4 regions of the Streptomyces sp. NPDC016459 genome follow, and region 2 is predicted to be linked to each of the others. Evidence: riboswitches for the same ligand, from Rfam matches in the RefSeq annotation. Region 2 holds a riboswitch; each other region holds the start of a gene.
The links. A riboswitch is a leader RNA that binds a small molecule or an ion and turns the genes downstream of it on or off. The one in region 2 is predicted to bind cobalamin.
Positions count from the first base shown of each region.

Region 1: linked by a shared signal. The riboswitch ahead of ABZ567_RS00295 (cobalamin biosynthesis protein) and the one ahead of cobN (cobaltochelatase subunit CobN) in region 2 are both predicted to bind cobalamin.
Region 3: linked by a shared signal. The riboswitch ahead of ABZ567_RS08685 (ribonucleoside-diphosphate reductase subunit alpha) and the one ahead of cobN (cobaltochelatase subunit CobN) in region 2 are both predicted to bind cobalamin.
Region 4: linked by a shared signal. The riboswitch ahead of ABZ567_RS23265 (energy-coupling factor ABC transporter permease) and the one ahead of cobN (cobaltochelatase subunit CobN) in region 2 are both predicted to bind cobalamin.

Region 1 covers NZ_JBEYCR010000001.1:52,264-59,085, reverse strand. Annotated here, with positions in the region: gene ABZ567_RS00305 (putative cobaltochelatase) at 1-1,844, opposite strand, end outside; gene ABZ567_RS00300 (cobyric acid synthase) at 2,044-3,576, opposite strand; gene ABZ567_RS00295 (cobalamin biosynthesis protein) at 3,573-4,547, opposite strand; cobalamin riboswitch at 4,581-4,713, opposite strand; gene ABZ567_RS00290 (hypothetical protein) at 4,835-5,056, opposite strand; gene ABZ567_RS00285 (inorganic phosphate transporter) at 5,069-6,337, opposite strand; gene ABZ567_RS00280 (hypothetical protein) at 6,742-6,822, shown strand, end outside.
Region 2 covers NZ_JBEYCR010000004.1:396,525-403,346, forward strand. Annotated here, with positions in the region: gene ABZ567_RS14230 (precorrin-8X methylmutase) at 1-615, opposite strand, end outside; gene ABZ567_RS14235 (cobalamin biosynthesis protein CobG) at 612-1,955, opposite strand; cobalamin riboswitch at 2,310-2,461, shown strand; gene cobN (cobaltochelatase subunit CobN) at 2,537-6,154, shown strand; partial or broken gene ABZ567_RS14245 (ATP-binding cassette domain-containing protein) at 6,199-6,822, opposite strand, start outside.
Region 3 covers NZ_JBEYCR010000002.1:654,189-661,010, reverse strand. Annotated here, with positions in the region: gene ABZ567_RS08700 (DUF3311 domain-containing protein) at 117-380, shown strand; gene mctP (monocarboxylate uptake permease MctP) at 377-2,002, shown strand; gene ABZ567_RS08690 (GNAT family N-acetyltransferase) at 2,102-2,602, shown strand; cobalamin riboswitch at 2,651-2,790, shown strand; gene ABZ567_RS08685 (ribonucleoside-diphosphate reductase subunit alpha) at 2,923-5,301, shown strand; gene ABZ567_RS08680 (ribonucleotide-diphosphate reductase subunit beta) at 5,301-6,317, shown strand; gene def (peptide deformylase) at 6,385-6,822, opposite strand, start outside.
Region 4 covers NZ_JBEYCR010000010.1:79,089-85,910, reverse strand. Annotated here, with positions in the region: gene ABZ567_RS23285 (PQQ-binding-like beta-propeller repeat protein) at 1-524, opposite strand, end outside; gene dhaK (dihydroxyacetone kinase subunit DhaK) at 920-1,912, shown strand; gene dhaL (dihydroxyacetone kinase subunit DhaL) at 1,939-2,559, shown strand; gene ABZ567_RS23270 (PTS fructose transporter subunit IIA) at 2,556-2,996, shown strand; cobalamin riboswitch at 3,034-3,270, shown strand; gene ABZ567_RS23265 (energy-coupling factor ABC transporter permease) at 3,299-3,997, shown strand; partial or broken gene ABZ567_RS23260 (energy-coupling factor ABC transporter substrate-binding protein) at 3,994-4,296, shown strand; gene cbiQ (cobalt ECF transporter T component CbiQ) at 4,642-5,391, shown strand; gene ABZ567_RS23250 (ATP-binding cassette domain-containing protein) at 5,397-6,281, shown strand; gene ABZ567_RS23245 (NADPH-dependent 2,4-dienoyl-CoA reductase) at 6,453-6,822, shown strand, end outside.

The sequences.
Region 1 (6,822 bases), on a different contig from region 2:
CCGCCGCCGGTGGCCCGCCCGTCGGTCACGACGACGAGCAGCGGGCGGCGCGAGGGGTCCCTGAGCCGCTCGACCCGCAGGACGTCATGGGCCTTGAGGAGCCCGGCCGAGAGCGGCGTACGGCCGCCGGTCGGGAGCTTCTCCAGGCGCGCGGCGGCCGCGTCCACGGACGAGGTCGGCGGCAGGGCGACCTCGGCGTCCCGGCCCCGGAAGGTGATCAGGCCGACCTTGTCGCGCCGCTGGTAGGCGTCGAGCAGCAGCGAGAGGACGGCGCCCTTGACGGCGCTCATCCGCTGCCGGGCCGCCATCGAACCGGAGGCGTCCACGGCGAACAGCACCAGGTTCCCCTCCCGTCCCTCCCGGGTCGCCTGCCGCAGGTCGTCCCGCCGCACCACGAGCCCGGGACCGGTCCGGCCGCGGGCCTTCTGGTGCGGGGCGGCGGCCTGCACGGTCGCGGCCAGGTGCAGCCTGGTCAGCGCCCCGCGCGGGCGTACGGATCCGGTCGTACGGCCGTGCTCGGTGCGGGCCCGGGAGCGGCGCCCGGCCGCGCCCTCGCCGAGACCGGGCACGCTCAGCACCTTCGTACGGAAGGGTTCGGCGGCCTTGACGGCGGCGCGCTCGCCCGCACCGGAGGGCGAGCCCTGCGGGGCGGGCGCCGGCTCCGGGGACTCCTGGGGAGCGGGTACGTCCTCGGGAGCCGGTACGTCGTCGGGCGCGGGGCCCTCGCCCTGCGGCGGAACGCCCCCGCCGGGCCCGCCGTCACCACCGTCACCGCCGTCCCCGGGACCGCCGTCACCCGGGCCGTCCGGCTCCGGGTCCTGGTCGGGCTCCTCGCCCTTGAACCGCTCCAGGGTCTCGTCGAGCTTCTCCTCGTCGAGGCCGGGCGCGTCGAAGGGCGAGCGCCGCCGCCGGTGGGGGAGGGCGAGGAGTGCGGCCTGCCGTACGTCGTCGGACGTGACGTCGGTGCGTCCCGCCCACGCGGCGAGCGCGGTCGCGGTGCGGGCCATGACGATGTCGGCGCGCATCCCGTCCACCTCGAACGCGGCGCAGGTCGCGGCGATCTGGAGCAGGACGGCGTCCCCGAGCGTCACCCGCGGCAGCAGCGCGCGGGCGGCGGCGATCCGGTCGCGCAGCTCGGCCTCCTCGCCCGCCCAGCGCGCGGCGAACGCGGCCGGGTCGTCCTCGAAGGAGAGCCGTCGCCGGACGACCTCGACCCGCTGCTCGGGCTCGCGCGACGCGGCGACCTCCACCGTGAGCCCGAACCGGTCGAGCAACTGCGGCCGCAGTTCGCCCTCTTCGGGGTTCATGGTCCCGACGAGCAGGAACCGGGCGGCATGCCGTACGGAGACGCCTTCGCGCTCGACGTAGGAGGAGCCCATGGCGGCGGCGTCGAGCAGGAGGTCGACGAGGTGGTCGTGGAGCAGGTTGACCTCGTCGACGTACAGGATGCCCCGGTGGGCGTCCGCGAGGAGCCCCGGCTCGAAGGCCTTCACGCCGTCGGCGAGCGCCCGCTCGATGTCGAGCGCACCGACGAGCCGGTCCTCGGACGCGCCGACGGGCAGCTCGACCATCCGCGCGGCCCGTGCGGCCCCGGGGGCCTCGTCGTGCGGTCCGTCGGGGCAGCCGGGGTCGGGCGAGCCCGGGTCGCAGCTGAACCGGCAGCCCGGCACGACCGGCACGGCCGGCAGCAGACCGGCGAGCGCCCGGACGGCGGTGGACTTCGCGGTCCCCTTCTCCCCCCGCACGAGGACACCGCCCACGGCGGGGCTGACGGCGTTCAGGAGCAGCGCGAGCCGCAGGTCGTCCATGCCGACGACGGCGGTGAACGGATACCGGGTGCTCATCGGGTGGTCACTCCTTCGGATCGCTGAGGTTCGCACGACGGCCCGCGGCCGCCGCCGGCGGGTGGCCGCCCACAGGGGCCACCCGCACTGTTCTCGACACGTGGTTCGGGTGATGCGGGTGAGAACCCCCGCACGCCCGGAGGCCGTACACGCCCCCGCCTACTCGCGGCCGGGCCTCCGGCCCGACTTGCCCCCGCGCTCACGGCGCCCCCGGCGGCACGAACGGCAGGCCCGCCGGGGCCCCCTCCTCGATCAGCCGCAGCAGCGCGTCCGTGTCCGCGTGCTCCTCGATCAGGTCGCCCAGCCGGTCGAGCTGTTCCTCGCGCAGCGCCCCGAACGACGTGTCCGGCGCCGGCACGAACCGCCGCCCGGCCGCCGCCGCGACCTCCCGCAGGAACGCCCGCCGGAACCCGTCGCTCTCCAGGGAGCCGTGCCAGTGGGTGCCCCAGACGGAGCCGACCCGGCAGCCGTCGAGAGCGCGTCCCGTGTCATCGGAGAAGAACGGCTCCCCGCCGTCCACCGAGGCGACCCCGTGGTGGATCTCGTACCCCTCGGCCCGTTCCCCGAGCGCCACGCCGACCGGCCGGGCGAGGGTCTTACCGGGCGCGAACCGGACCCGTACGGGCAGCAGTCCGAGCGCGTCGACGGCGCCCGCCCGCGACTCGACCTGGTCCTCGATGTGCTCGCCGAGGATCTGGAAGCCGCCACAGATCCCGAGCACGGGCAGCCCCGCGGCCGCGCGGCGGGCCAGCTCGTCCGCAAGGCCCCGCTCCCGCAGCCACGCCAGCGCCCTGACCGTGCCGCGCGTGCCGGGCACGACGACGAGGTCCGCGTCGACGAGTTCCTCGGGCCGGTCGACGAACCGGACGACCACGCCCGGCTCGGCCGCCAGCGCGTCGACGTCCGTGAAGTTGGACATCAGCGGTACGGCGCAGACGGCGACCCGCAGGATGTCCGCGCCGACCGGCGGCGCCACGACGGACTCGCGGACGGTGCCGCGCAGCGACACCCGGAGGCCGTCCTCCTCGTCGATGCCGAGCCCGTGCGCGTACGGCAGGACGCCGAAGGTCCGGCGCCCGGTCAGCCCGTGGAGCATGTCGAGCCCCGGTTCGAGCAGGGTCACGTCACCCCGGAACTTGTTCACGAGGTACCCGGCGACGAGCGACTGGTCCTCGGGGCTCAGCAGCGCCGTCGTGCCGAAGAACTGGGCGAAGACGCCGCCCCTGTCGATGTCCCCGACCACGACCACGGGCAGCCGCGCGGCCCGGGCGATGCCCATGTTGACGATGTCCGTGCGCCGCAGGTTGATCTCGGCCGGGCTGCCCGCGCCCTCGCAGATCACGGCGTCGTACATGCCCCGGAGTTCCTCCAGGCACGCCATCACCGGCTCGAACAGTTCCTTCTGCCGTCCCCCGTGATAGCCCTTCGCGCTCAGTTCCCCCACCGGCTTGCCCATCAGGACGACCTGGCTGGACCGGTCGCTGCCCGGCTTGAGCAGCACCGGGTTCATCAGCGCGGTCGGTTCGACGCGGGCGGCCTGCGCCTGCATGGCCTGGGCCCGCCCGATCTCGGCGCCCTCACGGGTCACGAAGGAGTTGAGGGACATGTTCTGTCCCTTGAACGGCGCCACCTTCAGGCCCTTGCGGACCAGCCAGCGGCAGATGCCGGCCGTCACGACGCTCTTGCCGGCGTCGGACGTGGTCCCGGCGACGAGCAGCCCCCCACCCCTCATGCGTTCCTCCGCTTCAGCGCGCTCACGATCAGCCGGCCGCCCACGCAGGCGGCCAGGGTCAGTGCGGTGACCCGGCGGGACAGCCGGACCGCCCGGTCGATGTCGGCGACCTCGACGGGCCGCCCCTCCCCGTTGAGCACCGGCCGGTGTTCGACCCGGCCGGCGTACGAGAGGGTCCCCCCGAGCCGTACGCCGAGCGCGCCCGCGAAGGACGCCTCCACGGGCCCGGCGTTGGGACTGGGGTGCTGCGGGGCGTCCGCCCGCCAGGCCCGGACGGCCCCGCGCGGGTTCCCGCCGGCGACGGTGGTGAGCGCGGCCGTCAGCCGCGCCCCGGGCCAGCCGGCGAGGTCGTCGAGCCGGGCCGAGGCCCAGCCGAAGCGGCGGTGGCGGGGGGACTTGTGGCCGACCATCGCGTCCAGGGTGTTGACGGCCCGGAAGCCGAGCAGACCGGGCACGCCCGCGACCGCGCCCCAGAAGAGGGCGCCGACCACGGCGTCGGAGGTGTTCTCGGCGACCGATTCGACGACCGCGCGTGCCATCGCCGGTCCGTCGAGGGACTGCGGGTCGCGTCCGCACAGGTGCGGCAGCCGTTCCCGGGCCACCTCCAGGTCCCCCGCGGCGAGCGCCCCGCCGATCGCGCGGGCCTCCCGGCCCAGGGTCGTACCGCCGACGACGGCCCAGACGGAGGCGGCGGTCAGGGCCACGGCGGCGGTCGGCCGGTTGCGTACGGCCCGTGCGGCGAGCGCGCCCAGGGCGGCGGTGGAGCCGACGCAGACGGCGGTGTGCAGGGCGCCCCAGCCTCGGTGGTCGTGGTGGAGGCGCTGTTCGACCGCGGCGGCCGCCCGGCCGAACGCGGCGACGGGGTGTCCACGGCGGGGGTCTCCGACGAGCAGGTCGACGGCGAGACCGGCGGCCGCTCCGTACGCGAATCGGTCCGGGGAGAGGCGGCTGGTTCTTCTGCGGCCGGGCATGGCGCATGTCCTCACTCAGGGTCCGCGCCCTGGATCGACGTGACCGGCGGCGAGAGTTCCTGACTCCCGGACCCCTTGGATCCGGTCACAGTGGCGGGACCGCGCCGGATTCGCACCGGACTTCCTCTGCTGCCGCCGTAATGGCCTCGGCAGTCCACCACGCCCCGAGAACAGCCGTCAACTCACCTTGACCTGCACCGCGTCACTGTGCGAAGCGCCACAGACACGACGGCCGGGCGGCCCGTACCCGAAGGTACGGACCGCCCGGCCGGTGTCCTGCGGGACCGTCAGACGACGATCAGGTAGATGCCGTACGCGACGGCCGTGAGGCACAGGGCGAAGCACGCGTAGGCGCCGGTGCGGGCCAGGGCGGCGGAGCCTCCCTGCGCGGCGGCCTGCTCCTGCTTGGAGAGGCCGATGATGCCGAGGGTGAAGAGGCCCACGAGGGCGACGGTCGCCACGAGGCTGACTCCGAAGACGGAGCCGAGGGCTGCCCAGTCGATCTTCATGTCGTTCGTTCCTTAGACCGTTGCGGCGGGGGCCGGGGGAGCGGCCGGGTCGGTGGGAGCCGGCGCGGGGATGGTGGTCTTGAGGTCCTCGTCCGTGACGGCGGCGACGGAACCGGCCGGCGGCGGCGGGGTGACGGCCGCCATGGCGGTGGTCACCACACCCGCGGGCTCGGCGTCGAGGTCGTCGGCGGTGACGTTGTGGTGGTCGACCGGCTTGCGGCGGGAGAGCGACCAGATGACGGCCGATCCGCCGACCAGCAGGACCGCGACGGCGGCGATGCCCCAGGGTCCCTGCTTGGTGAGGAACTCGGCACCGGCGCCGACCAGGCCCGCGGCGGGCAGGGTCAGACCCCAGGCGACGAACATCCGGGTCGCGGTCGACCAGCGGACGACCCCGCCCTTGCGGCCGAGACCGGCGCCCATCACGGCACCCGAGCAGGACTGGGTGGTGGAGAGGGAGAAGCCGAGGTGCGAGGAGGCCAGGATGACCGTCGCGGCGCTGGTCTGGGCGGCGAAGCCCTGCTGCGGCTGGAGGTCGGTGAGGCCCTTGCCCATGGTGCGGATGATGCGCCAGCCGCCGAGGTAGGTGCCAAGGGCGATCGCGACGCCGGCGGAGACGATGACCCAGAGGGGCGGGTTGGAGCCGGGGGCGACGACGCCCTGGGTGACCAGGGCCAGGGTGATGATGCCCATCGTCTTCTGGGCGTCGTTGGTGCCGTGGGCGAGGGAGACGAGACCCGCGGAGGCGATCTGGCCGACCCGGTAGCCCTTGGCGGTGTGCTTCTCGTCGGTCTTGGCACCGATCTTGTACGTCAGCCGGGTGGCCAGCATCGCGGCGAGACCGGCGACGAGCGGCGCGGCGATGGCCGGGATCAGGACCTTGGTGACGATGGTCGGACCGTTGACCGCGGACCAGCCCGCCGACATGACCGCGGCGCCGATGAGGCCGCCGAAGAGCGCGTGGGAGGAGCTGGACGGCAGGCCGAGGAGCCAGGTCAGCAGGTTCCACAGGATGGCGCCCACGAGCGCCGCGAAGATCACTTCTGTGCGAATGCCCTCTTCGTTGATGATCCCGCCGGAGATCGTCTTGGCGACCTCCACGGACAGGAACGCGCCGACGAGGTTCAGCACGGCGGACATGGCCACCGCCGTCTTCGGTTTGAGAGCGCCGGTCGAGATGGTCGTGGCCATCGCGTTCGCGGTGTCGTGGAAACCGTTCGTGAAATCGAACACGAGAGCTGTCACGACCACAATGGCGAGCAGCAGCGTGATGTGTTCCATTTACCCAGGCAATCGTTTGACGTCAGTGGCTAGCCGAACGTAGGCAACCTGAGTGAACGGAAGGTGAACTGGGTCGGGCGTTGTGGTGTCCCGATCCGGTGTCAAGGGATTCCGCTTACGGTCCGGGCGCGCGAGCCGTCCACGATGCGGGCACCCGCAACCCCGGGTAATCCCGGCTTTCACCAGGCATAGGCGACCTGCCCCGGTTCCTCCCCCGCCACCCGGTTCCGCTCCCTGGACCGCGCCACCCGACCGGGCGACCCCACGAAGGAGACCCATGTCACTCCCCGGAGTGGCCCGGAGGGGTCGCGTCACTCAACGCAGTGGCCGGAAATGATCCCTGCCTCCCCCCGCACGGGTCCGTCCGGTGGCAGCTCGGGCCCTCCCTGCCGAGACTGGGGAGCGTGCGCCCGGCTACAGCGACGGCAGCAGCCGTCACCACCCTGCTCGGTGTCGGCGCGGCCGCGGTCGCGGCCGGCCGGTAC
Region 2 (6,822 bases):
CGCGGCGGCCGTCATCGCGCTGCCGCCGCGCCGGCCCCGCACGACGAGGTGTTCGAGGCCGAGGTCCTGGGCGGCGAGGGCGTCCTTGGACTCGGCGGCGCCGATGAAGCCGACCGGTATGCCGAGGACGGCGGCGGGCTTCCCCGCACCCTCGGCGATCATCTGCAGGAGGTGGAAGAGGGCGGTGGGCGCGTTGCCGATGGCGACGACGGAGCCTTCGAGGCGGTCCCGCCACAGTTCGAGGGCGGCGGCGGAGCGGGTGGTGCCGAGCTCGGCGGCCAGGTCCGGCACGGACGGGTCCGAGAGCGTGCAGACCACCTCGTTGTCGGCGGGCAGGCGCCTGCGGGTGACGCCGCTCGCGACCATCTGGGCGTCGCACAGGATCGGCGCGCCGGCCCGGAGGGCGGCGCGGGCGCTCGCGACCACGCCGGGGGAGTAGGCGATGTCCCGCACGAGGTCGGTCATGCCGCAGGCATGGATCATCCGGACCGCCACCTGGGCGACGTCGGCGGGCAGGCCCGCGAGATCCGCCTCGGCGCGGATCGTGGCAAAGGACCGGCGGTAGATCTCCGCCCCGTCCTTCTCGTAGTCGAACATGGTGTCGCTCTCGCTCATCTCGTGTGGGACGTGGGGGGCGTGTGGTCGACAGGGGTACGGGCCGCTCCGACCGCTGCGGGCAGGGAGGCGCGGGGGGTGGGGACGCCGTCCACCAGATAGGTGTCGTCGCCGGTGGCGAGGACCTCGATCCAGTCGCCGTACGGGTGCCCGCAGCCGCGTGCGCACCCGGAGAAGTGCACGGGCACCGGCCCCGCGGGCACGGCGCGGGCGTCCGTCCGTACGTCGGCGAGGGACTTGGCGCACCCGGGCCGCCCGGTACAGACGGTGACCCCGGCGCCGGGGTCGTCGGACCGGGTGATCAGCCCGTACGCCGCGAGGCGGGCGAGCCGGGCGGCGGGTCCGTCGACGGCCGACCCGGTGCGGGCCGCTTCCGCCGGCGCGGTGGGGCCCGCTTCTGCTGCCCCGGTGGGGCCGGCTTCCGCAGAGCCCGTGGGGCCGACGACGACCGCCCCGCGCCAGGGCGTCAGCCGCACCTCGTCGGCCGGCAGCAGGGCCCGTAGCTGAGCGGCGGTCAGCCGGCCGAGCGGCGCGAGGACGTACAGCGCGTCGGCGCCGAGCACCCCGGGCGCCGGCGGACGGGACACGGGCAGCGGCGGTACGGGGAGGGGTACGGATTCGGCCGCGATCCCGGCGGCCGCCAGGGCGCGGGCCCAGTCCGGCACGTGCGCGTCGGGCAGTTCGCGGGGTCGCCAGGCCCCGTTGCCGGCCGCTTCGGCCGCGTCGAGGAACGCGAGGGCGGCGGCGAGGGCGGAGCGGACGGCGTCGGCGGCAGCGAGCCGCAAGACCTGCGGACCCAGTCGCACGAGGACGGATCCGTCCTCGTCTGCGACCAAGCTCACATCCCCGCCGAGCGGGGCCACGTCGCCGCGACCGTCGTCCAGGACGAACAGGAACCGTCCCGAGAGGGACGCCGCCCGGGGCTCGGCGCACAGTGCGGCGTCCAGTCCGCGCGCCCACAACTGCACGTCCGCGTGGCCGAGTCCGTCGAGTCCCGCGGTGGGCGAGGCGACGATGTTGCGGACGCGCTCGTGGGTGGGGGAGGGCAGCAGGCCCGCGTCCGCGAGGAGCGCCGCGAGCGCCGCCCCGCAGTCGTCCGCGAGGCCCCGCAGCTCCGCGTTGCCGCGCGAGGTGATGCTGATCCGCCCGTCGCCCAGGGTCTCCGCCGCGGCCGCGAGCGTCTCGACCTGATGAGACGTCAGACGGCCTGCGGGGAGCCGCAGTCGGGCCAGGCGGCCGTCCTCGGCGGGATGCAGGCGCAGCGCCCCCGGGCAGGCGTCGCCACGGTCCCGTATACGAGCTTCGCCCGGTTCGGGCGTCGTGGGTGGGGTGGGCGGCATGGCGGCGAGCATACCTACGGGGAACAGGGCGGCCACCGGGTGTGATCAGGCCGACGCCGCGACGGACGTGGGCGCGGTGGGCGGCCGGGCGGCCACGGGCCGAGCCGGCCGGGCGGTCGGCGCACCTACGGGAGGCCGGGCGGCCACGGGCGGGACCGGCCCGGCGGTCGGCGTACCAACGGGAGGCCGGGCGGCCACGGGCGGGATCGGCCCGGCGGTCGGCGTACCAACGGGAGGCCGGGCGGCCACGGGCGGGATCGGCCCGGCGGTCGGCGTACCTACGGGGCCCCGCCCCCTCGGCCGGTGTGATCAGGTCGACCCGGTGGCCCGTCCCGTCCCTCCGCGGCACGATCTAGGATGCAGATCGGCATGGGGTCCCCGGACCCCGGGGAGGAAGCCCGGTGAGACTCCGGCGCGGTCCCGCCACTGTGAGCCGGTCCGGCTGTGCGCAGCGACGCACTTCGGGGGCGGTGAGTCAGGAACTCCCTTCCCCAGGCTCTCGGCTTCGCCCGAGCAGGGGAGGCCCCAACCCATACGACCACCCGGGGCGCGGACAACCCCGAGGAAGGCCTGCGCTCGCCATGCTTCTGCTGCTGTCGCACTCCGACACCGACCTGCTCAGCGCCCGCGCGGCGAACGCTGCCTCGGCCGGCGGCCCGGTGGAGTACCGCTTCGCCAACCCCGCCCGTCTCCCCCTCTCCGACCTGCCCGCCCTCCTGGACGGCGTCGACCTCGTCGTCGTCCGGCTCCTCGGCGGTCTCCGTTCCTGGGAGGAGGGCCTGGACGCGGTCCGTGCCGCCGGAAGGCCCGTGGTCGTCCTCAGCGGCGAACAGGCCCCCGACGCACAGCTGATGGAGGCCTCCACCGTCCCCATCGGCGTCGCCACCGAGGCCCACGCCTACCTCGCGCACGGCGGCCCGGGGAACCTGGAGCAGCTGGCCCGCTTCCTCTCCGACACCGTCCTGCTCACCGGCCACGGCTTCGAGGCCCCGGCCGCCGCCCCCACCTGGGGCCCGCTCGACCGGACCGCGCGGAACGAGAGCGGCCCGACCATCGCCGTGCTCTACTACCGCGCCCACCACATGAGCGGCAACACCGGCTTCATCGGCACCCTGTGCGACGCGATCGAGGACGCCGGCGCGCGGCCGCTCCCGCTGTACGTCGCCTCCCTGCGCGCCCCCGAGCCGGAGCTGCTCGACACCCTCCGGGGCGCCGACGCCATCGTCACGACCGTCCTCGCGGCGGGCGGCACCAAGCCGGCGCAGGCGCAGGCCGGCGGCGACGAGGAGGCCTGGGACGCGGGGGCGCTCGCCGCGCTCGACGTGCCGATCCTCCAGGCGCTGTGCCTGACCGGTTCGCGGTCCGCGTGGGAGGAGAACGACGAGGGCCTCTCGCCGCTGGACGCCGCCAGCCAGGTCGCCGTGCCCGAGTTCGACGGCCGCCTGATCACCGTCCCGTTCTCCTTCAAGGAGATCGACGAGGACGGTCTGCCCGCGTACGTGGCCGACGCCGAACGTGCCGCCCGCGTCGCCGGGATCGCCGTCCGGCACGCCCGGCTCCGGCACATCCCGAACGCCGAGAAGAAGCTGGCGCTCGTCCTCTCCGCGTACCCGACGAAGCACTCCCGCATCGGCAACGCCGTCGGCCTGGACACCCCCGCCTCCGCCGTCTCCCTCCTGCGCCGACTGATCGCGGAGGGGTACGACTTCGGGCCCGCCGAGGAGCTTCCCGGCCTGGTCTCCGGCGACGGCGACGAGCTGATCTACGCCCTGATCGAGGCCGGCGGCCACGACCAGGACTGGCTGACGGAGGAGCAGCTCGCCCGCAACCCGGTCCGCATCCCGGCCGCCGACTACAAGCGTTGGTACGCGACCCTCCCCGAGGAGCTGCGGACGCACGTCGAGGAGCACTGGGGCCCGCCGCCCGGCGAGATGTTCCTCGACCGCTCCCGCAACCCGGAGGGCGACATCGTCCTGGCGGCCCTGCGGCGCGGGAACCTCCTCATCCTGATCCAGCCGCCGCGCGGCTTCGGCGAGAACCCGATCGCGATCTACCACGACCCCGACCTCCCGCCGTCCCACCACTACCTGGCCGCCTACCGCTGGATCGCCGCCCGCGCCGAGGACGGCGGTTTCGGCGCCGACGCCATGGTCCACCTGGGCAAGCACGGCAACCTGGAGTGGCTGCCCGGCAAGAACGCCGGCCTGTCCGCCGCCTGCGGCCCCGACGCGGCCCTCGGTGACATCCCGCTGATCTACCCGTTCCTCGTCAACGACCCGGGCGAGGGCACCCAGGCCAAGCGGCGCGTCCACGCGACCCTCGTCGACCACCTGGTGCCGCCGATGGCCCGCGCCGACTCGTACGGCGACATCGCGCGCCTGGAGCAGCTGCTCGACGAGTACGCGCAGATCTCCTCCATGGACCCGGCGAAGCTGCCCGCGATCCGCGCCCAGATCTGGACGCTGATCCAGGCCGCGAAGCTCGACCACGACCTCGGTCTCCAGGAGCGCCCGGAGGACGACGGCTTCGACGACTTCCTGCTGCACGTCGACGGCTGGCTGTGCGAGGTCAAGGACGCCCAGATCCGCGACGGCCTGCACGTCCTCGGCGGCGCCCCGGAGGGCGAGGGCCGCGTCAACCTGGTCCTCTCCATCCTGCGCGCCCGCCAGATCTGGGGCGGTACGCAGGCGCTCCCGGGCCTGCGCGAGGCGCTGGGGCTCGACGAGTCGGCCGCGACCCGCACCACCGCCGACGAGGCGGAGGCGAAGGCGCGCGAGCTGGTCGAGGCGATGGAGGCGGCGGAGTGGTCCGTGGACGCCGTCCCGACCGTGGCCGCCGCCTACGGCGCCGAGGTGCACGCCGTGCTCCGCTTCGCCTGTGAGCAGGTCGTGCCGCGCCTGGCCGCCACCACCGACGAGCTGACGCACGCCGTGCACGCCCTGAACGGCGGTTTCGTCCCGGCGGGCCCGTCCGGCTCGCCGCTGCGCGGTCTGGTCAACGTCCTGCCGACCGGCCGGAACTTCTACTCGGTCGACCCGAAGGCCGTGCCGTCCCGGCTGGCCTGGGAGACCGGGCAGGCGCTCGCCGACTCCCTCCTGGAGCGCTACCGCACCGACAACGGCGAGTGGCCGACGTCCGTGGGCCTCTCCCTGTGGGGCACCAGCGCCATGCGCACCGCGGGCGACGACGTGGCGGAGGCGCTCGCCCTGCTCGGCGTCCGCCCGCTGTGGGACGAGGCCTCGCGCCGGGTGAACGGCCTCGAACCCATCCCCCCGGAGGAGCTGGGCCGTCCGCGCGTCGACGTCACGCTGCGGATCTCGGGCTTCTTCCGGGACGCGTTCCCGCACGTCATCGGCCTCCTGGACGACGCCGTACGGCTTGTGGCGGCCCTGGACGAGCCCGCTTCGGAGAACTTCGTACGGGCGCACGCGCAGGCCGATCTCGCCGAGCACGGCGACGAGCGGCGCGCCACCACCCGTATCTTCGGCTCCCGGCCCGGCACGTACGGCGCGGGCATCCTCCAGCTGATCGACTCGCGTGACTGGCGGACGGACGCGGACCTCGCCGAGGTGTACACGGTGTGGGGCGGGTACGCGTACGGGCGCGGGCTCGAAGGGCGCCCGGCGCGGGCCGAGATGGAGACGGCGTACAAGCGGATCGCGGTCGCCGCGAAGAACACCGACACCCGCGAGCACGACATCGCGGACTCGGACGACTACTTCCAGTACCACGGCGGCATGGTGGCCACGGTCCGCGCCCTGAAGGGCACGGCCCCCGAGGCGTACATCGGGGACTCGACCCGCCCGGAGACCGTCCGCACCCGCACGCTCGTCGAGGAGACCTCCCGGGTCTTCCGCGCGCGTGTCGTCAACCCGCGCTGGATCGAGGCGATGCGCCGCCACGGCTACAAGGGCGCGTTCGAGCTGGCGGCGACGGTCGACTACCTCTTCGGGTACGACGCCACGACCGGCGTGGTCGCCGACTGGATGTACGACAAGCTGACGCAGGAGTACGTCCTCGACCCGGAGAACCAGGCCTTCCTGAAGGAGGCCAACCCGTGGGCGCTGCACGGCATCGCGGAGCGGCTCCTCGAAGCCGAGTCGCGCGGCATGTGGGAGAAGCCGGACCCGGAGACGCTGGCCGCCCTGCGCCAGGTGTTCCTGGAGACCGAGGGCGACCTCGAAGGCGACGACGACTAGACCTGTACGGGGCGTGGCGGGCCGGACGGGACTCTCCGGGCGCGTCAGCTCATGACCAGGGACTCCGGGGCAAGTTCGAGACGGCGGCCCCGGAAGCCCGCCCGGAGCCGCCGGTCGTGGCTGACCACGACCAGCGTGCCCCGGTACAGCGCGAGCGCGGCCTCGATCTCCTCCACGAGCGCCGGGGCCAGATGGTTGGTCGGCTCGTCGAGGAGGAGCAGATCGGCGGGCTCGGTGACGAGCCGTGCCAGTTCCAGTTTCCGGCGCTGTCCCGTCGACAGGTACCGGACCGGGGTCGTCAGGTCCCCGGCGGAGAAGAGACCGAGCGCGAGCAGTTCGTCCGCGCGGTCCGCTCCGAAGGCCTCGCCCACCGTACGGGGGTCGGCGGGCGGGGCCGTCTCCTGACGCAGCAGTCCGACCCGGCCCGGGGCGCTCACGGTGCCGGCGTCCGGCGCGAGTTCACCCGCCAGGACCTTCAGGAGGGTGGTCTTCCCGGCGCCGTTCGGCCCGGTGACCAGGAGCCGCTCGCCCGCGTCCAGGTGGAGCGCGTCGAGCCGCAGCCGGCCGTCGACCCGTACGCCGGTCCGCGTATCCGGTGAGGTCACCGGTCACGGCGAGGGCGTCCTCGGCGGCGCGGATCGCCCGCTCCAGCTCCCGTACGTCCGCGA
Region 3 (6,822 bases), on a different contig from region 2:
ACCCCGACGGCCCCATGAATCACTTCCGTTATGCGGACAGGGGTTCCATGGAGCGTGGCCGTCCCCTAGATTTCCCCACCATTAACGAGGTGATCAGCGAGGGGACGGGAATCGCCATGTCAGACACGCCAGATACGACACAAGGGAAACAACCCACCATCACACCCATGCGGGTGGTGATCGGACTCTGTCTGTTCGCCCCGTTCGTGGCGATGCTCTGGGTGAGCTCCTACGCGAAGACCGAACCGCTCTTCGCCGGCATCCCGTTCTTCTACTGGTACCAGATGCTCTGGGTGCTGGTCTCCACCGTGCTCACCATGGTCGCCTACAAGCTGTGGCAGATCGACCAGCGCGGCCGCAAGGGTGGTGACGCGCGATGAAGGACGGCGTGAACGGCGTCGCACTCGCCGTCTTCATCTTCTTCTTCCTGGCCGTCACGGTCATGGGCTTCCTCGCCTCGCGCTGGCGCAGGGCGGAGAACGAGAACAGCCTCGACGAATGGGGCCTGGGCGGCCGGTCGTTCGGCACCTGGGTGACCTGGTTCCTGCTCGGCGGCGACCTCTACACCGCGTACACCTTCGTCGCCGTCCCGGCGGCCATCTACGCGGCGGGCGCGGCCGGCTTCTTCGCCGTGCCGTACACGATCCTGGTCTACCCGCTGATCTTCACCTTCCTGCCGCGCCTCTGGTCGGTCTCGCACAAGCACGGCTACGTCACCACCTCGGACTTCGTACGCGGCCGCTACGGCTCCAAGGGCCTGTCCCTCGCGGTGGCGGTCACCGGCATCCTCGCCACCATGCCGTACATCGCGCTCCAGCTCGTCGGCATCCAGGCCGTCCTGGACGTGATGGGCGTCGGCGGCGGCGAGACCACCCACTGGTTCATCAAGGACCTGCCGCTGCTCATCGCCTTCGGTGTCCTCGCGGCGTACACGTACTCCTCGGGCCTGCGGGCGCCCGCGCTCATCGCCTTCGTCAAGGACACCCTGATCTACATCGTCATCGCGGTGGCGATCATCTACATCCCGATCAAGCTGGGCGGCTTCGACGAGATCTTCGCCAAGGCCGGCGAGGCCTACGCGCAGACCAACCCGGCGACGGACAAGCCGCGCGGGTCGCTCGTCCCCGGCGAGGCCGGCCAGTGGACGTACGCGACGCTCGCGCTCGGCTCGGCGCTCGCCCTGTTCATGTACCCGCACTCCATCACGGCGACGCTGTCGTCCCGGAGCCGTGAGGTCATCCGCCGCAACACCACGATCCTGCCGCTGTACTCGCTGATGCTGGGCCTGCTCGCGCTGCTCGGCTTCATGGCGATCGCCGCCGGCATCCAGGTGAAGAACGGGCAGCTCGCCATCCCGCAGCTGTTCGAGACGATGTTCCCCGACTGGTTCGCGGGCGTCGCGTTCGCCGCGATCGGCATCGGCGCGCTCGTCCCGGCCGCGATCATGTCGATCGCCGCGGCCAACCTCTTCACGAGGAACATCTACAAGGACTTCATCAAGAAGGACGCGACCCCGGCGCAGGAGACCAAGGTCTCCAAGATCGTTTCGCTCCTCGTGAAGGTCGGCGCGCTCGCCTTCGTCCTCACCATGGACAAGACGGTCGCGATCAACTTCCAGCTGCTCGGCGGCATCTGGATCCTGCAGACCTTCCCGGCCCTCGTCGGCGGCCTCTTCACCCGCTGGTTCCATCGCTGGGCGCTGCTCGCCGGCTGGGCCGTCGGCATGCTCTACGGCACGGTCGCCGCGTACGGGGTCGCCAGCCCGACCCAGAAGCACTTCGGCGGCTCCTCCGCCGAGATCCCGGGGATCGGCGAGATCGGCTACATCGGTCTCACCGCCTTCGTCCTCAACCTCCTCGTCACGGTCGTCCTCACCTTCGTCCTCAAGGCCGTCAAGGCCCCCGAGGGCATCGACGAGACCTCCCCCTCGGACTACACGGCCGACGCCGGTGACGCCGGCGTGCAGACCGACATGCCGAAGCTCGCCGCCGAGACGCGCTGACCCCACACACCGGCCCACGCACGGCCGCACGCGAAGGGCCCGGGATCTCCACCAGGAATCCCGGGCCCCTTCTCGTCCCCGGGAAGGCACACTGCCCTCATGGACTTCACCATCAGGGCGGTACGGCTGGAGGAGTACGAGGCGCTCGGAGAACTCACCGCGGGCACCTACTTGAACGACGGGCTGCTGCAGCACGGGGCGGAGGACTTCTACCTGGAGGTCCTGCGGGACACCGCCCGGCGGGCGCGCGAGAGCGAGGTGCTCGTCGCCGAGGACGCCGAGGGGACGCTCCTCGGCGGGGTGACCTTCGCCACCGGCGACACCCCCTGGGCGGACATCGCGGTCGCGGGCGAGGCCGAGTTCCGGATGCTCGCCGTCGCCCGTGAGGCCCGCGGCCGGGGCGTCGGAGAGGCCCTCGTACGGGCCTGCGTCGACCGCGCCCGGGCCCTGCCGGGGAGCGAGCGGATCGTGCTCTCCACGGACGTGCGGATGCTCTCCGCGCACCGGATCTACGAGCGCCTGGGCTTCGTCCGCACCCCCCACCGGGACTGGGAACCGACCCCCGGCCTTCTGCTGCTCACCTACGCCCTGGAGTTCTGAAGCCGGGCGGCGACACAACATGTGGGGGGTGCGATGAGTGGAGCCCCCCACATGTATGCTCGTGCTCGCTGTCGACGCAGGGGAATCCGGCGCGAATCCGGAACTGTCCCGCAACGGTGTGCTTCGTACGAATGCATCACATTCGTACGAGGTGAGTCCGAGGACCTGCCGGCAGCGCACCCGGTCCGTCCGTTCCGGGTGCCACTGACGTCCGGGCCTCGCGGAGTGGGCCGGTGGAAGCGTCGCGTCCGGCGTTACGGACGCCCGCGTGCCCGCCTTCCCCCGCCGCGGCCCCGAGCCGAGCGAGGGAGAGCCCCCACGTGACCATCGCGCCCGCCGATCCGGCGTCCGCCGAGGCTTCCGCGGTCGAGAGCGACGGCCCCGGGACCGTGCTGCTGCGGACCCTGACCGACCTCACCGCCGATCTCCCCGACACCGACCCCGGCAAGGTCGCCGCCGCCGCGCTCCGCGGCCGCAACGCCACGTCGGACGAGGCGGAGCTGCGCGAGCTGGCCACCGAGGCGGCCGCGGGCCTGATCGCGGAGGACCCGGCGTACTCCCGGCTCGCCGCCCGGCTCCTCACGGTCACCATCGCCGACGAGGCGGCCGGCCAGGGCGCCTTCTCCTTCTCCGCCTCCGTCGCCGTCGGTCACCGCGAGGGCCTGATCGCCGACCGCACCGCCGAGTTCGTCGCCCAGCACGCGGCCCGCCTGGACGCGACGATCGACCAGGCCGCCGACGACCGCTTCGGCTACTTCGGTCTGCGCACCCTCTACTCGCGCTACCTGCTGCGCCACCCGATCACCCGCCAGGTCGTCGAGACCCCGCAGCACTTCATGCTGCGCGTTGCCTGCGGCCTCGCGGAGGACGACAGCACCCGGGCCCTGGACGAGGTCACCGCGCTCTACGGCCTGATGAGCCGCCTGGACTACCTGCCGTCCTCCCCCACGCTCTTCAACTCCGGCACCCGCCACCCGCAGATGTCCTCCTGCTACCTGCTCGACTCCCCGCTGGACGAGCTGGACTCCATCTACGACCGCTACCACCAGGTGGCGCGCCTCTCGAAGCACGCGGGCGGCATCGGTCTCTCGTACTCCCGCATCCGGGCCCGCGGTTCGCTGATCCGGGGCACCAACGGGCACTCCAACGGCATCGTGCCGTTCCTGAAGACCCTCGACGCCTCCGTCGCCGCCGTGAACCAGGGCGGCCGCCGCAAGGGCGCCGCCGCCGTCTACCTGGAGACCTGGCACGCGGACATCGAGGAGTTCCTGGAGCTCCGTGACAACACGGGCGAGGACCAGCGCCGCACGCACAACCTGAACCTGGCGCACTGGATCCCGGACGAGTTCATGCGCCGCGTCAACGCCGACGCCGACTGGTCACTGTTCTCCCCCGCCGACGTGCCCGAGCTGGTCGACCTGTGGGGCGAGGAGTTCGACGCCGCCTACCGCGCGGCCGAGGCGGCGGGCCTGGCCCGCAAGACGATGCCGGCCCGCGACCTGTACGGCCGGATGATGCGGACCCTGGCCCAGACCGGCAACGGCTGGATGACCTTCAAGGACGCCTCGAACCGTACGGCCAACCAGACCGCCGAGCCCGGCCACACCGTCCACTCCTCGAACCTCTGCACGGAGATCCTGGAGGTCACCGACGACGGCGAGACGGCCGTCTGCAACCTGGGCTCGGTCAACCTCGGCGCGTTCGTGGACACCACCGCCCGGGACATCGACTGGGAGCGCCTCGACGCCACCGTCCGCACGGCCGTCACCTTCCTCGACCGCGTCGTCGACATCAACTTCTACCCGACCGAGCAGGCGGGCCGCTCCAACGCCCGCTGGCGGCCGGTGGGCCTGGGCGCGATGGGCCTCCAGGACGTCTTCTTCCAGCTGAAGCTGCCGTTCGACTCCGCCGAGGCGCGCGCGCTCTCCACCCGGATCGCCGAGCGGATCATGCTCGCCGCGTACGAGGCCTCCACCGACCTCGCCGAGCGCAACGGCCCGGTCCCCGCCTGGGACAAGACCCGCACCGCCCGCGGTGTCCTGCACCCGGACCACTACGACGTGGAGCTGAACTGGCCGGAGCGCTGGGCCGCGCTGCGCGAGCGGATCGCCGCGGTCGGCATGCGCAACAGCCTGCTCCTGGCGATCGCGCCGACGGCGACCATCGCCTCGATCGCGGGCGTCTACGAGTGCATCGAGCCGCAGGTCTCCAACCTCTTCAAGCGCGAGACGCTCTCCGGCGAGTTCCTCCAGGTCAACTCGTACCTGGTGGACGAGCTGAAGCGGCTCGGCGTGTGGGACGCGCAGACCCGTGAGGCACTGCGCGACGCCAACGGCTCGGTGGCCGGCTTCACCTGGGTCCCGGCCGAGGTCCGCGAGCTGTACCGCACGGCGTGGGAGATCCCGCAGCGCGGCCTGATCGACATGGCGGCCGCCCGCACCCCGTTCCTCGACCAGTCGCAGTCGCTGAACCTGTTCCTGGAGACGCCGACCATCGGCAAGCTGTCCTCGATGTACGCGTACGCCTGGAAGCAGGGCCTGAAGACGACGTACTACCTGCGCTCCCGCCCGGCGACCCGGATCGCCCGCGCGGCGCAGGCGTCGACCGTGGCCACCGCCCCCATCCCCGTACAGGCGACCCCGGAAGACGCCGTCGCCTGCTCCCTCGAAAACCCCGAGTCCTGCGAGGCCTGCCAGTGATGAGCTCCACCGAACGGAAGAACCTCCTCGACCCGGGCTTCGAGCTGACCCTCCGTCCGATGCGCTACCCGGACTTCTACGAACGCTACCGCGACGCGATCAAGAACACCTGGACCGTGGAGGAGGTCGACCTCCACTCGGACGTCGCCGACCTCGCCAAGCTCACCCCCGGTGAGCAGCACATGATCGGCCGCCTGGTCGCGTTCTTCGCGACCGGCGACTCGATCGTGTCGAACAACCTGGTCCTGACGCTCTACAAGCACATCAACTCCCCCGAGGCGCGCCTCTACCTGTCGCGCCAGCTCTTCGAGGAGGCCGTGCACGTCCAGTTCTATCTGACGCTGCTGGACACCTACCTGCCCGACCCGGACGACCGCGCCGCCGCGTTCGACGCCGTCGAGGAGATCCCCTCCATCCGCGAGAAGGCACAGTTCTGCTTCCGCTGGATGGACTCGGTCGAGAAGATCGACCGCCTGGAGACCCAGGCCGACCGGCGCCGCTTCCTGCTGAACCTGATCTGCTTCGCGGCCTGCATCGAGGGCCTGTTCTTCTACGGCGCCTTCGCGTACGTGTACTGGTTCCGCTCCCGCGGTCTGCTGCACGGCCTGGCGACGGGCACCAACTGGGTGTTCCGGGACGAGACGATGCACATGAACTTCGCCTTCGAGGTCGTGGACACCGTCCGCAAAGAGGAGCCGGAGCTGTTCGACGCGGAGCTTCAGCAGCAGGTCACGGACATGCTGAGGGAGGCCGTCGAGGCGGAGCTGCAGTTCGGTCGCGACCTGTGCGGCGACGGTCTGCCGGGCATGAACACCGAGTCGATGCGCGAGTACCTGCAGTGCGTCGCCGACCAGCGCCTGCAGCGCCTCGGCTTCGCCCCGGTGTACGGCTCGGAGAACCCGTTCGCGTTCATGGAGCTCCAGGGCGTCCAGGAGCTGACCAACTTCTTCGAGCGCCGCCCGTCCGCCTACCAGGTGGCGGTCGAGGGCTCGGTGGACCTGGACGAGGACTTCTAGGACCCGCTCGTACGAGAAGGGCCCCGCGCTCCGAGGAGTGCGGGGCCCTTTCGCGTCGGTGCGGAGCTCAGGCGTTCGGCACCGTCTCGTAGCGCGGGGTGCCCTCTTCCATCTGGCGCAGGGCGTCCTTGCGGTCGCGCTTGGAGAGGCGGTCGATGTACAGGTAGCCGTACAGGTGGTCCGTCTCGTGCTGGAGGCAGCGGGCGAAGTAGCCGGTGCCGCGCACCTTGATCGGGTTGCCCGCGGCGTCCTGGCCGTGGACCTCCGCGTAGTCGGGGCGGGCCAGCTCGGCGTAGGCGGTCGGCACGGAGAGGCAGCCCTCGTTGGACTCGTCCAGGACGCGCTGCTCGGCCGGGAGTTCCCGGAGGACGGGGTTGACGACGACACCGGTGTGGCGGACGCCCTCGTCGTCGGGGCAGTCGTAGACGAAGACCTTGAGGTCCACACCGATCTGGTTCGCGGCGAGGCCCACGCCCTCGGCGGCCTTCTGGCTGGCGAACATGTC
Region 4 (6,822 bases), on a different contig from region 2:
CCGTCCTGCGCGTAGACGACGTCGGCGTACCAGGCGGGCGGGTACTGGCAGAACCCGTTGCCGAGCTCCACGGTCCACTTCACGGTTCCGGTGGCGGGGTCCCACGCCCGTACCTGGCCGTCCATGGTCTGCGTGTAGAGCAGCCCCCCTCCGTAGGTGACGGTGGCGTTGGGCCGACTGGTCAGGAACCTCTGGGGCCACAGGGACCTGCCCGTAGCGGCGTCGAGCCCGACGAGTTCCATGCGCGGGCCGCCCTCGTCGCCCTGGTCGGCGTTGACGACGGCGAAGACCTGGCCGCCGACGGCCACGGGGGCCGACACGACCGACCCCAGGTCACGCTGCCACAGCTTCTTGAACGGCGGCTTCGCGGTGGCGCCCACGACCCGGCTGTCACCTCGCGCGTTGGCCCGGTACCCGACGGTGCCGCTCCGTACGGGCATCGCCGCGGGCCCTTCCGCCGACGGTACGGGCGACGCCGGCGGCGCGATCCCGAGCACCAGCAGGGCGCACGCCGTCGACGCCACCGCTCCCGCCCGCCACGGTCCTCGAAGCGCGGTCCCGTTCACATGACCCCCCACGGTCTTGCTGAAGTTGACGATCCGTCCGATCCACCTCGGACGGCCTCGCCCTCATACCCCCGCCCGTTGCTCCCATACACCCTCGGGAACGCACCTCGCCGTTCTCCGTGTGGGGAGCGGCGTCTTTCCGCACGGCGCATCCGACGTGCCGAGTGGCGCCGCAGCGGTCCTGTGCGGACCAGGGGGTGTCTGACACATGATCACCGCGCGGGGATGTGCATGCCCGGTCGCCTTGCCTTGCCGTACGGGCGTCGGCCCGTGAGTCTGGGTGGGTGCCGGGCCACTCCGACCTGCCAGGACCTGCACAGCGGCTTGTCTGTCCGTCTCATCAGGAGGTACTCATGAGGATGCTCATCAACGTTCCCGAGACCGTGGTCGCCGACGCGCTGCGGGGGATGGCGGCCGCTCATCCCGAGCTCACCGTCGACGTCGAGCGGCGGGTCGTGCTGCGGCGGGACGCGCCCGTGGCGGGGAAGGTCGCGCTGGTCTCCGGCGGCGGGTCCGGGCACGAGCCGTTGCACGGGGGGTTCGTGGGGCCCGGGATGCTGGCGGCCGCCTGCCCCGGGGAGGTGTTCACGTCTCCGGTGCCCGATCAGATGGTGCGGGCCGCGGCGGCCGTCGACAGCGGCGCCGGGGTGCTGTTCGTCGTCAAGAACTACACCGGTGACGTGCTGAACTTCGAGATGGCGACGGAACTCGCGGAGGACGAGGGCATCCAGGTCGCCAAGGTCCTCGTCGACGACGACGTCGCCGTGACGGACAGTCTGTACACGGCGGGCCGGCGTGGCACCGGCGGCACGCTCTTCGTGGAGAAGATCGCGGGCGCTGCCGCCGAGGAGGGCGCGCCCCTCGAACGGGTGGAGGCGATCGCCCGCCTGGTCAACTCACGCTGCCGGTCTTTCGGCGTGGCCCTGGGCGCGTGCACCACCCCCGCCAAGGGAAGCCCCACCTTCGACCTGCCGGCCGGGGAACTGGAGTTGGGCATCGGCATCCACGGCGAGCCGGGCCGTGAGCGGCGGCCCATGATGACCTCCCGGGAGATCGCGGACTTCGCCGTCGACGCCGTCGTCGAGGACCTCCGCCCGTCCGGGCCGGTGATCGCGCTGGTCAACGGCATGGGCGCGACCCCGCTCCTGGAGCTGTACGGCTTCAACGCCGAGGTGCAGCGCGTGCTGGGCGAGCGGCGCGTGCCGGTGGTCCGTACCCTAGTCGGGAACTACGTGACCTCGCTGGACATGGCCGGCTGCTCGGTGACGCTGTGCGAGGTGGACGAGGAACTCCTCCGCCTCTGGGACGCTCCCGTGCAGACGCCCGCGCTGCGCTGGGGTCGGTGAGACGAGGGATGGGAGAGGGGACCGGCATGACGGAGGACTTCGGCGCGGACTTCCTGGTGCGCTGGCTGACCGCGGTGGCCGAGGCCGTCGACCGTGAGGCGGACCGGCTCACCGAGCTCGACTCGGCCATCGGCGACGCCGACCACGGGGCCAATCTGAGGCGGGGGTTCACCGCCGTCACCGAGACCCTGGCCGAGGAGTCGCCGGCGACACCGGGCGCGGTGCTGACCGTCGCCGGACGGCAGCTGATCTCCACCGTGGGGGGCGCGTCGGGACCGCTGTACGGCACGCTGCTGCGTCGTACCGGCAAGACCCTCGGCGACGACGAGCGGGTCACCCGGGCACGGTTGGCGGAGGCGCTCGGCTCCGGCGTGACGGCCGTGTCGCAGCTGGGCGGCGCGCAGGCGGGCGACAAGACGATGCTGGACGCGCTCCTCCCGGCCGTGGAGGGCCTGCGGGAGTCGTTCGAGGCGAGCCGCGCCGCCGCCGAGGAGGGCGCTCTCGCGACCGTACCGCTGCGGGCGCGCAAGGGCAGGGCCAGCTATCTGGGTGAGCGGTCGGTGGGGCATCAGGACCCGGGGGCGACCTCGTCCGCGCTGCTGTTCACCGCGCTGGACGACACCGCGCGTGCGGAGGGGGCGTCATGAGCGGCGGGAGCCGGGGCGGGCCGGTCCGCGACGGTTCCGTGCGGGTCGGCATCGTGCTCGTCTCGCACAGTGCCGCCGTCGCGACCGCAGTGGCCGAGCTGGCCAGAGGGCTGTCCGGTGGCGGCGACCTGGCGCCGATCGTCCCCGCCGGCGGGACTCCGGACGGTGGTCTGGGGACGAGTTCCGGGCTGATCTGCGAGGCGGCGAAGGCCGCGGACCGGGGCTCGGGAGTGGCGATCATGGTCGACCTGGGGAGCGCGGTGCTCACCGTGAAAACGTTGCTCGCCGAGGGCGACGAGCTTCCCGAGGGCTCCCGTCTGGTGGACGCGCCGTTCGTCGAGGGCGCGGTCGCCGCGCTGGTCACGGCGAGCGCGGGAGCGGACCTCGACGCGGTGGTGGCGGCGGCGTCGGAGGCGTACGCCTACCGCAAGGAGTGACAGCGCTGTGTGAGCGAGAAGCCGCGCCGGGTGGCGACCGTGTTGTGATGTACCTGGTCAACACACTAGTGTCGCAGGGCCTTGGTGTTCGGGAAACCGGTGCAGTACCGGTGCGGCCCTCGCCACTGTGATCGGGAGGTCCGGCTCCACCCCCGCGGGATGTCACCCTCGGGGAAGCCACTGGACCGCGATGGGAGACCGTCGTGGTGTGGGAAGGCGGAGTCCGGGCGTATGACCGTCAGCCAGGAGACCGGCCAGGGTGCGTTGTCCATCCACGAGGTGCTGGAGAGGGTCTCCCAACCATGCATATAGCCGAGGGGTACCTACCCCCTGTGCACGCGGCCGCCTGGGGCGTCGCGTCCGCACCGTTCATCGTCCACGGGGTCCGCGCGCTGACCCGCGAGGTACGGTCCAACCCCGAGTCCACTCTTCTGCTCGGCGCCGCCGGCGCCTTCACCTTCGTCCTCTCGGCTCTCAAACTGCCGTCCGTGACCGGTAGTTGTTCCCATCCGACCGGTACGGGTCTGGGCGCGATCCTGTTCCGGCCGCCGATCATGGCGGTCCTGGGGACGATCACCCTGCTCTTCCAGGCCCTGCTGCTCGCCCACGGAGGGCTCACCACGCTCGGCGCGAACGCCTTCTCGATGGCGATCGTCGGGCCCTGGGCGGGTTACGGCACGTACCGGCTGCTGCGCCGGTCCGGTACGCCGCTGATGGTCGCCGTCTTCTTCGGCGCGTTCGTCGCCGACCTGTCGACGTACTGCGTGACCAGTGTGCAGCTGGCGCTCGCCTTCCCGGACCCGGGCAGCGGTGTGGCCGGGGCGCTCGCCAAGTTCGGCGGGATCTTCGCCGTGACGCAGATTCCGCTGGCCGTGAGCGAGGGCCTGCTGACCGTGCTCGTGATGCGGCTGCTCACGCAGTCCAGCAAGGGCGAACTGATCCGGCTCGGCGTCCTCGCCGGGCGGACGGCGGAGCAACGCGAGGAGGCGGCCGCGCGATGAGCCGGAACGCGAAGATCAACGCCCTGTTGCTGCTCGTCGTCGCGGCGCTCGCGGTACTGCCGCTGGCGCTGGGGCTCGGGGATCACAAGGAGGAACCGTTCACCGGGGCGGACGCGGAGGCGGAGACCGCGATCACGGAGCTCCGGCCGGACTACGAGCCGTGGTTCACGCCGCTGTACGAGCCGCCGTCCGGGGAGGTCGAGTCCGCGCTGTTCTCGCTCCAGGCGGCGCTGGGCGCCGGTGTCCTCGCGTACTACTTCGGTCTGCGGCGAGGGCGGAGGCAGGGCGCCGCACGGGCCGGGGCGACCGGGGCGGACGGGGCCGCCGGGGCTGCTGAGGCATCGGGGGTCGTCGGGCCTGCTGGGGTCTCTGGGCCTGCTGGGGCCGCCGGGCCTGCTGGGGCTGCCGGGGAGGTCGGGGTCTCCGGGGCTGCTGAGGCCTCCGGGGTCGCCGAGGCCGCTGAGCCTGCTGGGGCCGCTGAGCCCGCTGGGGCATCCGAGGCCGCCGGACCTGCTGCGGCCGCTGAGCCCGCCGGGGCGTCCAGGGCTGCCGGGGGCCTCGTGGACGGTGCGGTCGCGGCGCCCGGAGCCCGGGAGCCGGGCGGCCCGGGAGTTCCGGCCGACGGGCGGGACGCGTAGCCGCCGATGCTGCCGATCGACGCGGCGGCGCACAGCAGCCGCTGGCGCCGCCGTCATCCCGCCGAGAAAGCGCTGCTCGGCTTCGGTCTGACCCTGTGCGCGGTCTGTCTGCCGCCGTGGCCGGGGGCGGTGCTCGTGGCCGCGGTCACGCTCGGGGTGCTGCTCGGGCCGGCCGGTGTGCCGGGCCGGGCGCTGTGGCGGGCGTTCCGCGTCCCGCTCGGCTTCTGTGTCACGGGCGCGGTTCCGCTGCTCTTCGAGGTGGGCGGCGCCCGGGGGCTCGTCGCGTTCGCCCCGGGAGGTCCGGTCCAGGCGGTCGAACTGCTCCTGCGGACCGCGGCGGCTTCGCTCGGAGTGCTGTTGTTCGCGTTCACCACGCCGGTCTCCGACGTCCTGCCCCGGCTCGTCCGGGCGGGGGTGCCGGCGCCGGTGGTGGACGTGGCGCTCGTGATGTACCGGATCATCTTCCTGCTGCTCGACTCGCTGTCCAGGATCCGGCAGGCCCAGGCCGCCCGGCTCGGGCACACCACCCGGGCCGCGGCCTGGCGCTCGCTCGCCGGTCTCGGCGCGACGACGTTCGTCCGGGCCTTCGACCGGGCGCAGCGCCTGCAGTCGGGGCTCGCCGGGCGGGGGTACGACGGGACACTGCGGGTGCTGGTTCCCGGGTGCGTGCCGTCGCGCCGGTTCCTCGCCGCCACGGGCGCCCTGCTCGCGGGGCTCGTCGCCCTCACCCTCGTACTGGAAAGGTTCCTGCCGTGACGTCCGTGACGCCTCCGCCGCATTCGCCGCCCGCCTCCCTTGCGGCTCCCGTGGTGGAGCTGGTGAACGCGGGCTTCGCCTACGAGGAGGGCCCGGCCGTCCTGTCGGGCGTGAACTTCCCGGTGGTGCGGGGGCGCGCGGTCGCGTTGCTCGGGCGCAACGGCAGCGGCAAGACGACCCTGCTGCGGCTGCTGAGCGGCGGGCTTCGCTGCGGGAGCGGTTCGCTGGTCCTGGACGGGGCGGAGGTGGCGTACGACCGGAAGGGGCTGACCCGGCTGCGGACCACCGTGCAGCTGGTGACGCAGGATCCGGACGACCAGCTGTTCGCCGCCTCGGTCGGCCAGGACGTGTCGTTCGGTCCGATGAACCTGGGGCTGCCCGAGGACGAGGTGCGGGTGCGGGTCCAGGAGGCCCTGGAGGCGCTGGACATCGTGGCCCTGGCGGACCGGCCGACGCATCTGCTGTCGTACGGGCAGCGCAAGCGGGCCGCGATCGCGGGAGCCGTCGCGATGCGGCCGAAGGTGCTGATCATGGACGAGCCGACGGCCGGGCTCGACCCGCACGGGCAGGAACGGCTGCTCGACGCGCTCCGGCGGCTTCGGGAGGCCGGGACGACGGTCCTCATGGCGACGCACGACGTCGACCTGGCGCTGCGGTGGGCGGACGAGGCGGCGGTGCTCTCCCCCGCCGGTCTGCGCACGGGTCCGGTCGCCGAGCTGCTCGCGGACGACGCGCTGCTCGACGCGGCCCGGCTGCGACGGCCCTGGGGCACGGCCGTGGCCAGGCTGTTGCGGGCACGGGGCCTGCTGGCCGCGGACGCGCCGGAGCCGCGGACGCCGGAGGACCTCGACGTGCTGCTTGAGGCGGCGGCACGGCCGGTGACCGAGTAGCCGAGTAGAGGCGCCCGTGTCGCGGAAGGTGGAGCCGTTGCAGCCACCAAATGACGGGCGCTCCTGTTACCGAGTAGTACACATCACGTCCCCGACCTTCTGCAACTAGTTGCATAACAGGAAGGGGTCCCCTACAACTGAGGGCGACCATCCCGCGCGAGGAGGCGCCCCATGACCCCGTACCCGCACCTGCTGAGCCCGCTCGACCTCGGGTTCACCACCCTGCCCAACCGGGTGATCATGGGCTCGATGCACGTCGGCCTCGAAGAGACCGAGCACGGCTTCGAGCGCATGGCCGCCTTCTACGCCGAGCGGGCACGCGGCGGTGTGGGCCTCATCGTCACCGGCGGCATCGCGCCCAACGACGCCGGGCGCCCGTGGGACGGCGGGGCCAAGCTCACCACCGCCGACGAGGTCGCCGAGCACCGGCTGATCACCGACGCCGTGCACGGCGCCGGCGGCCGGATCGCGATGCAGATCCTGCACTTCGGCCGGTACGCGTACCACCCCGCCCTCGTCGCGCCCAGCGCCCTCAAGGCCC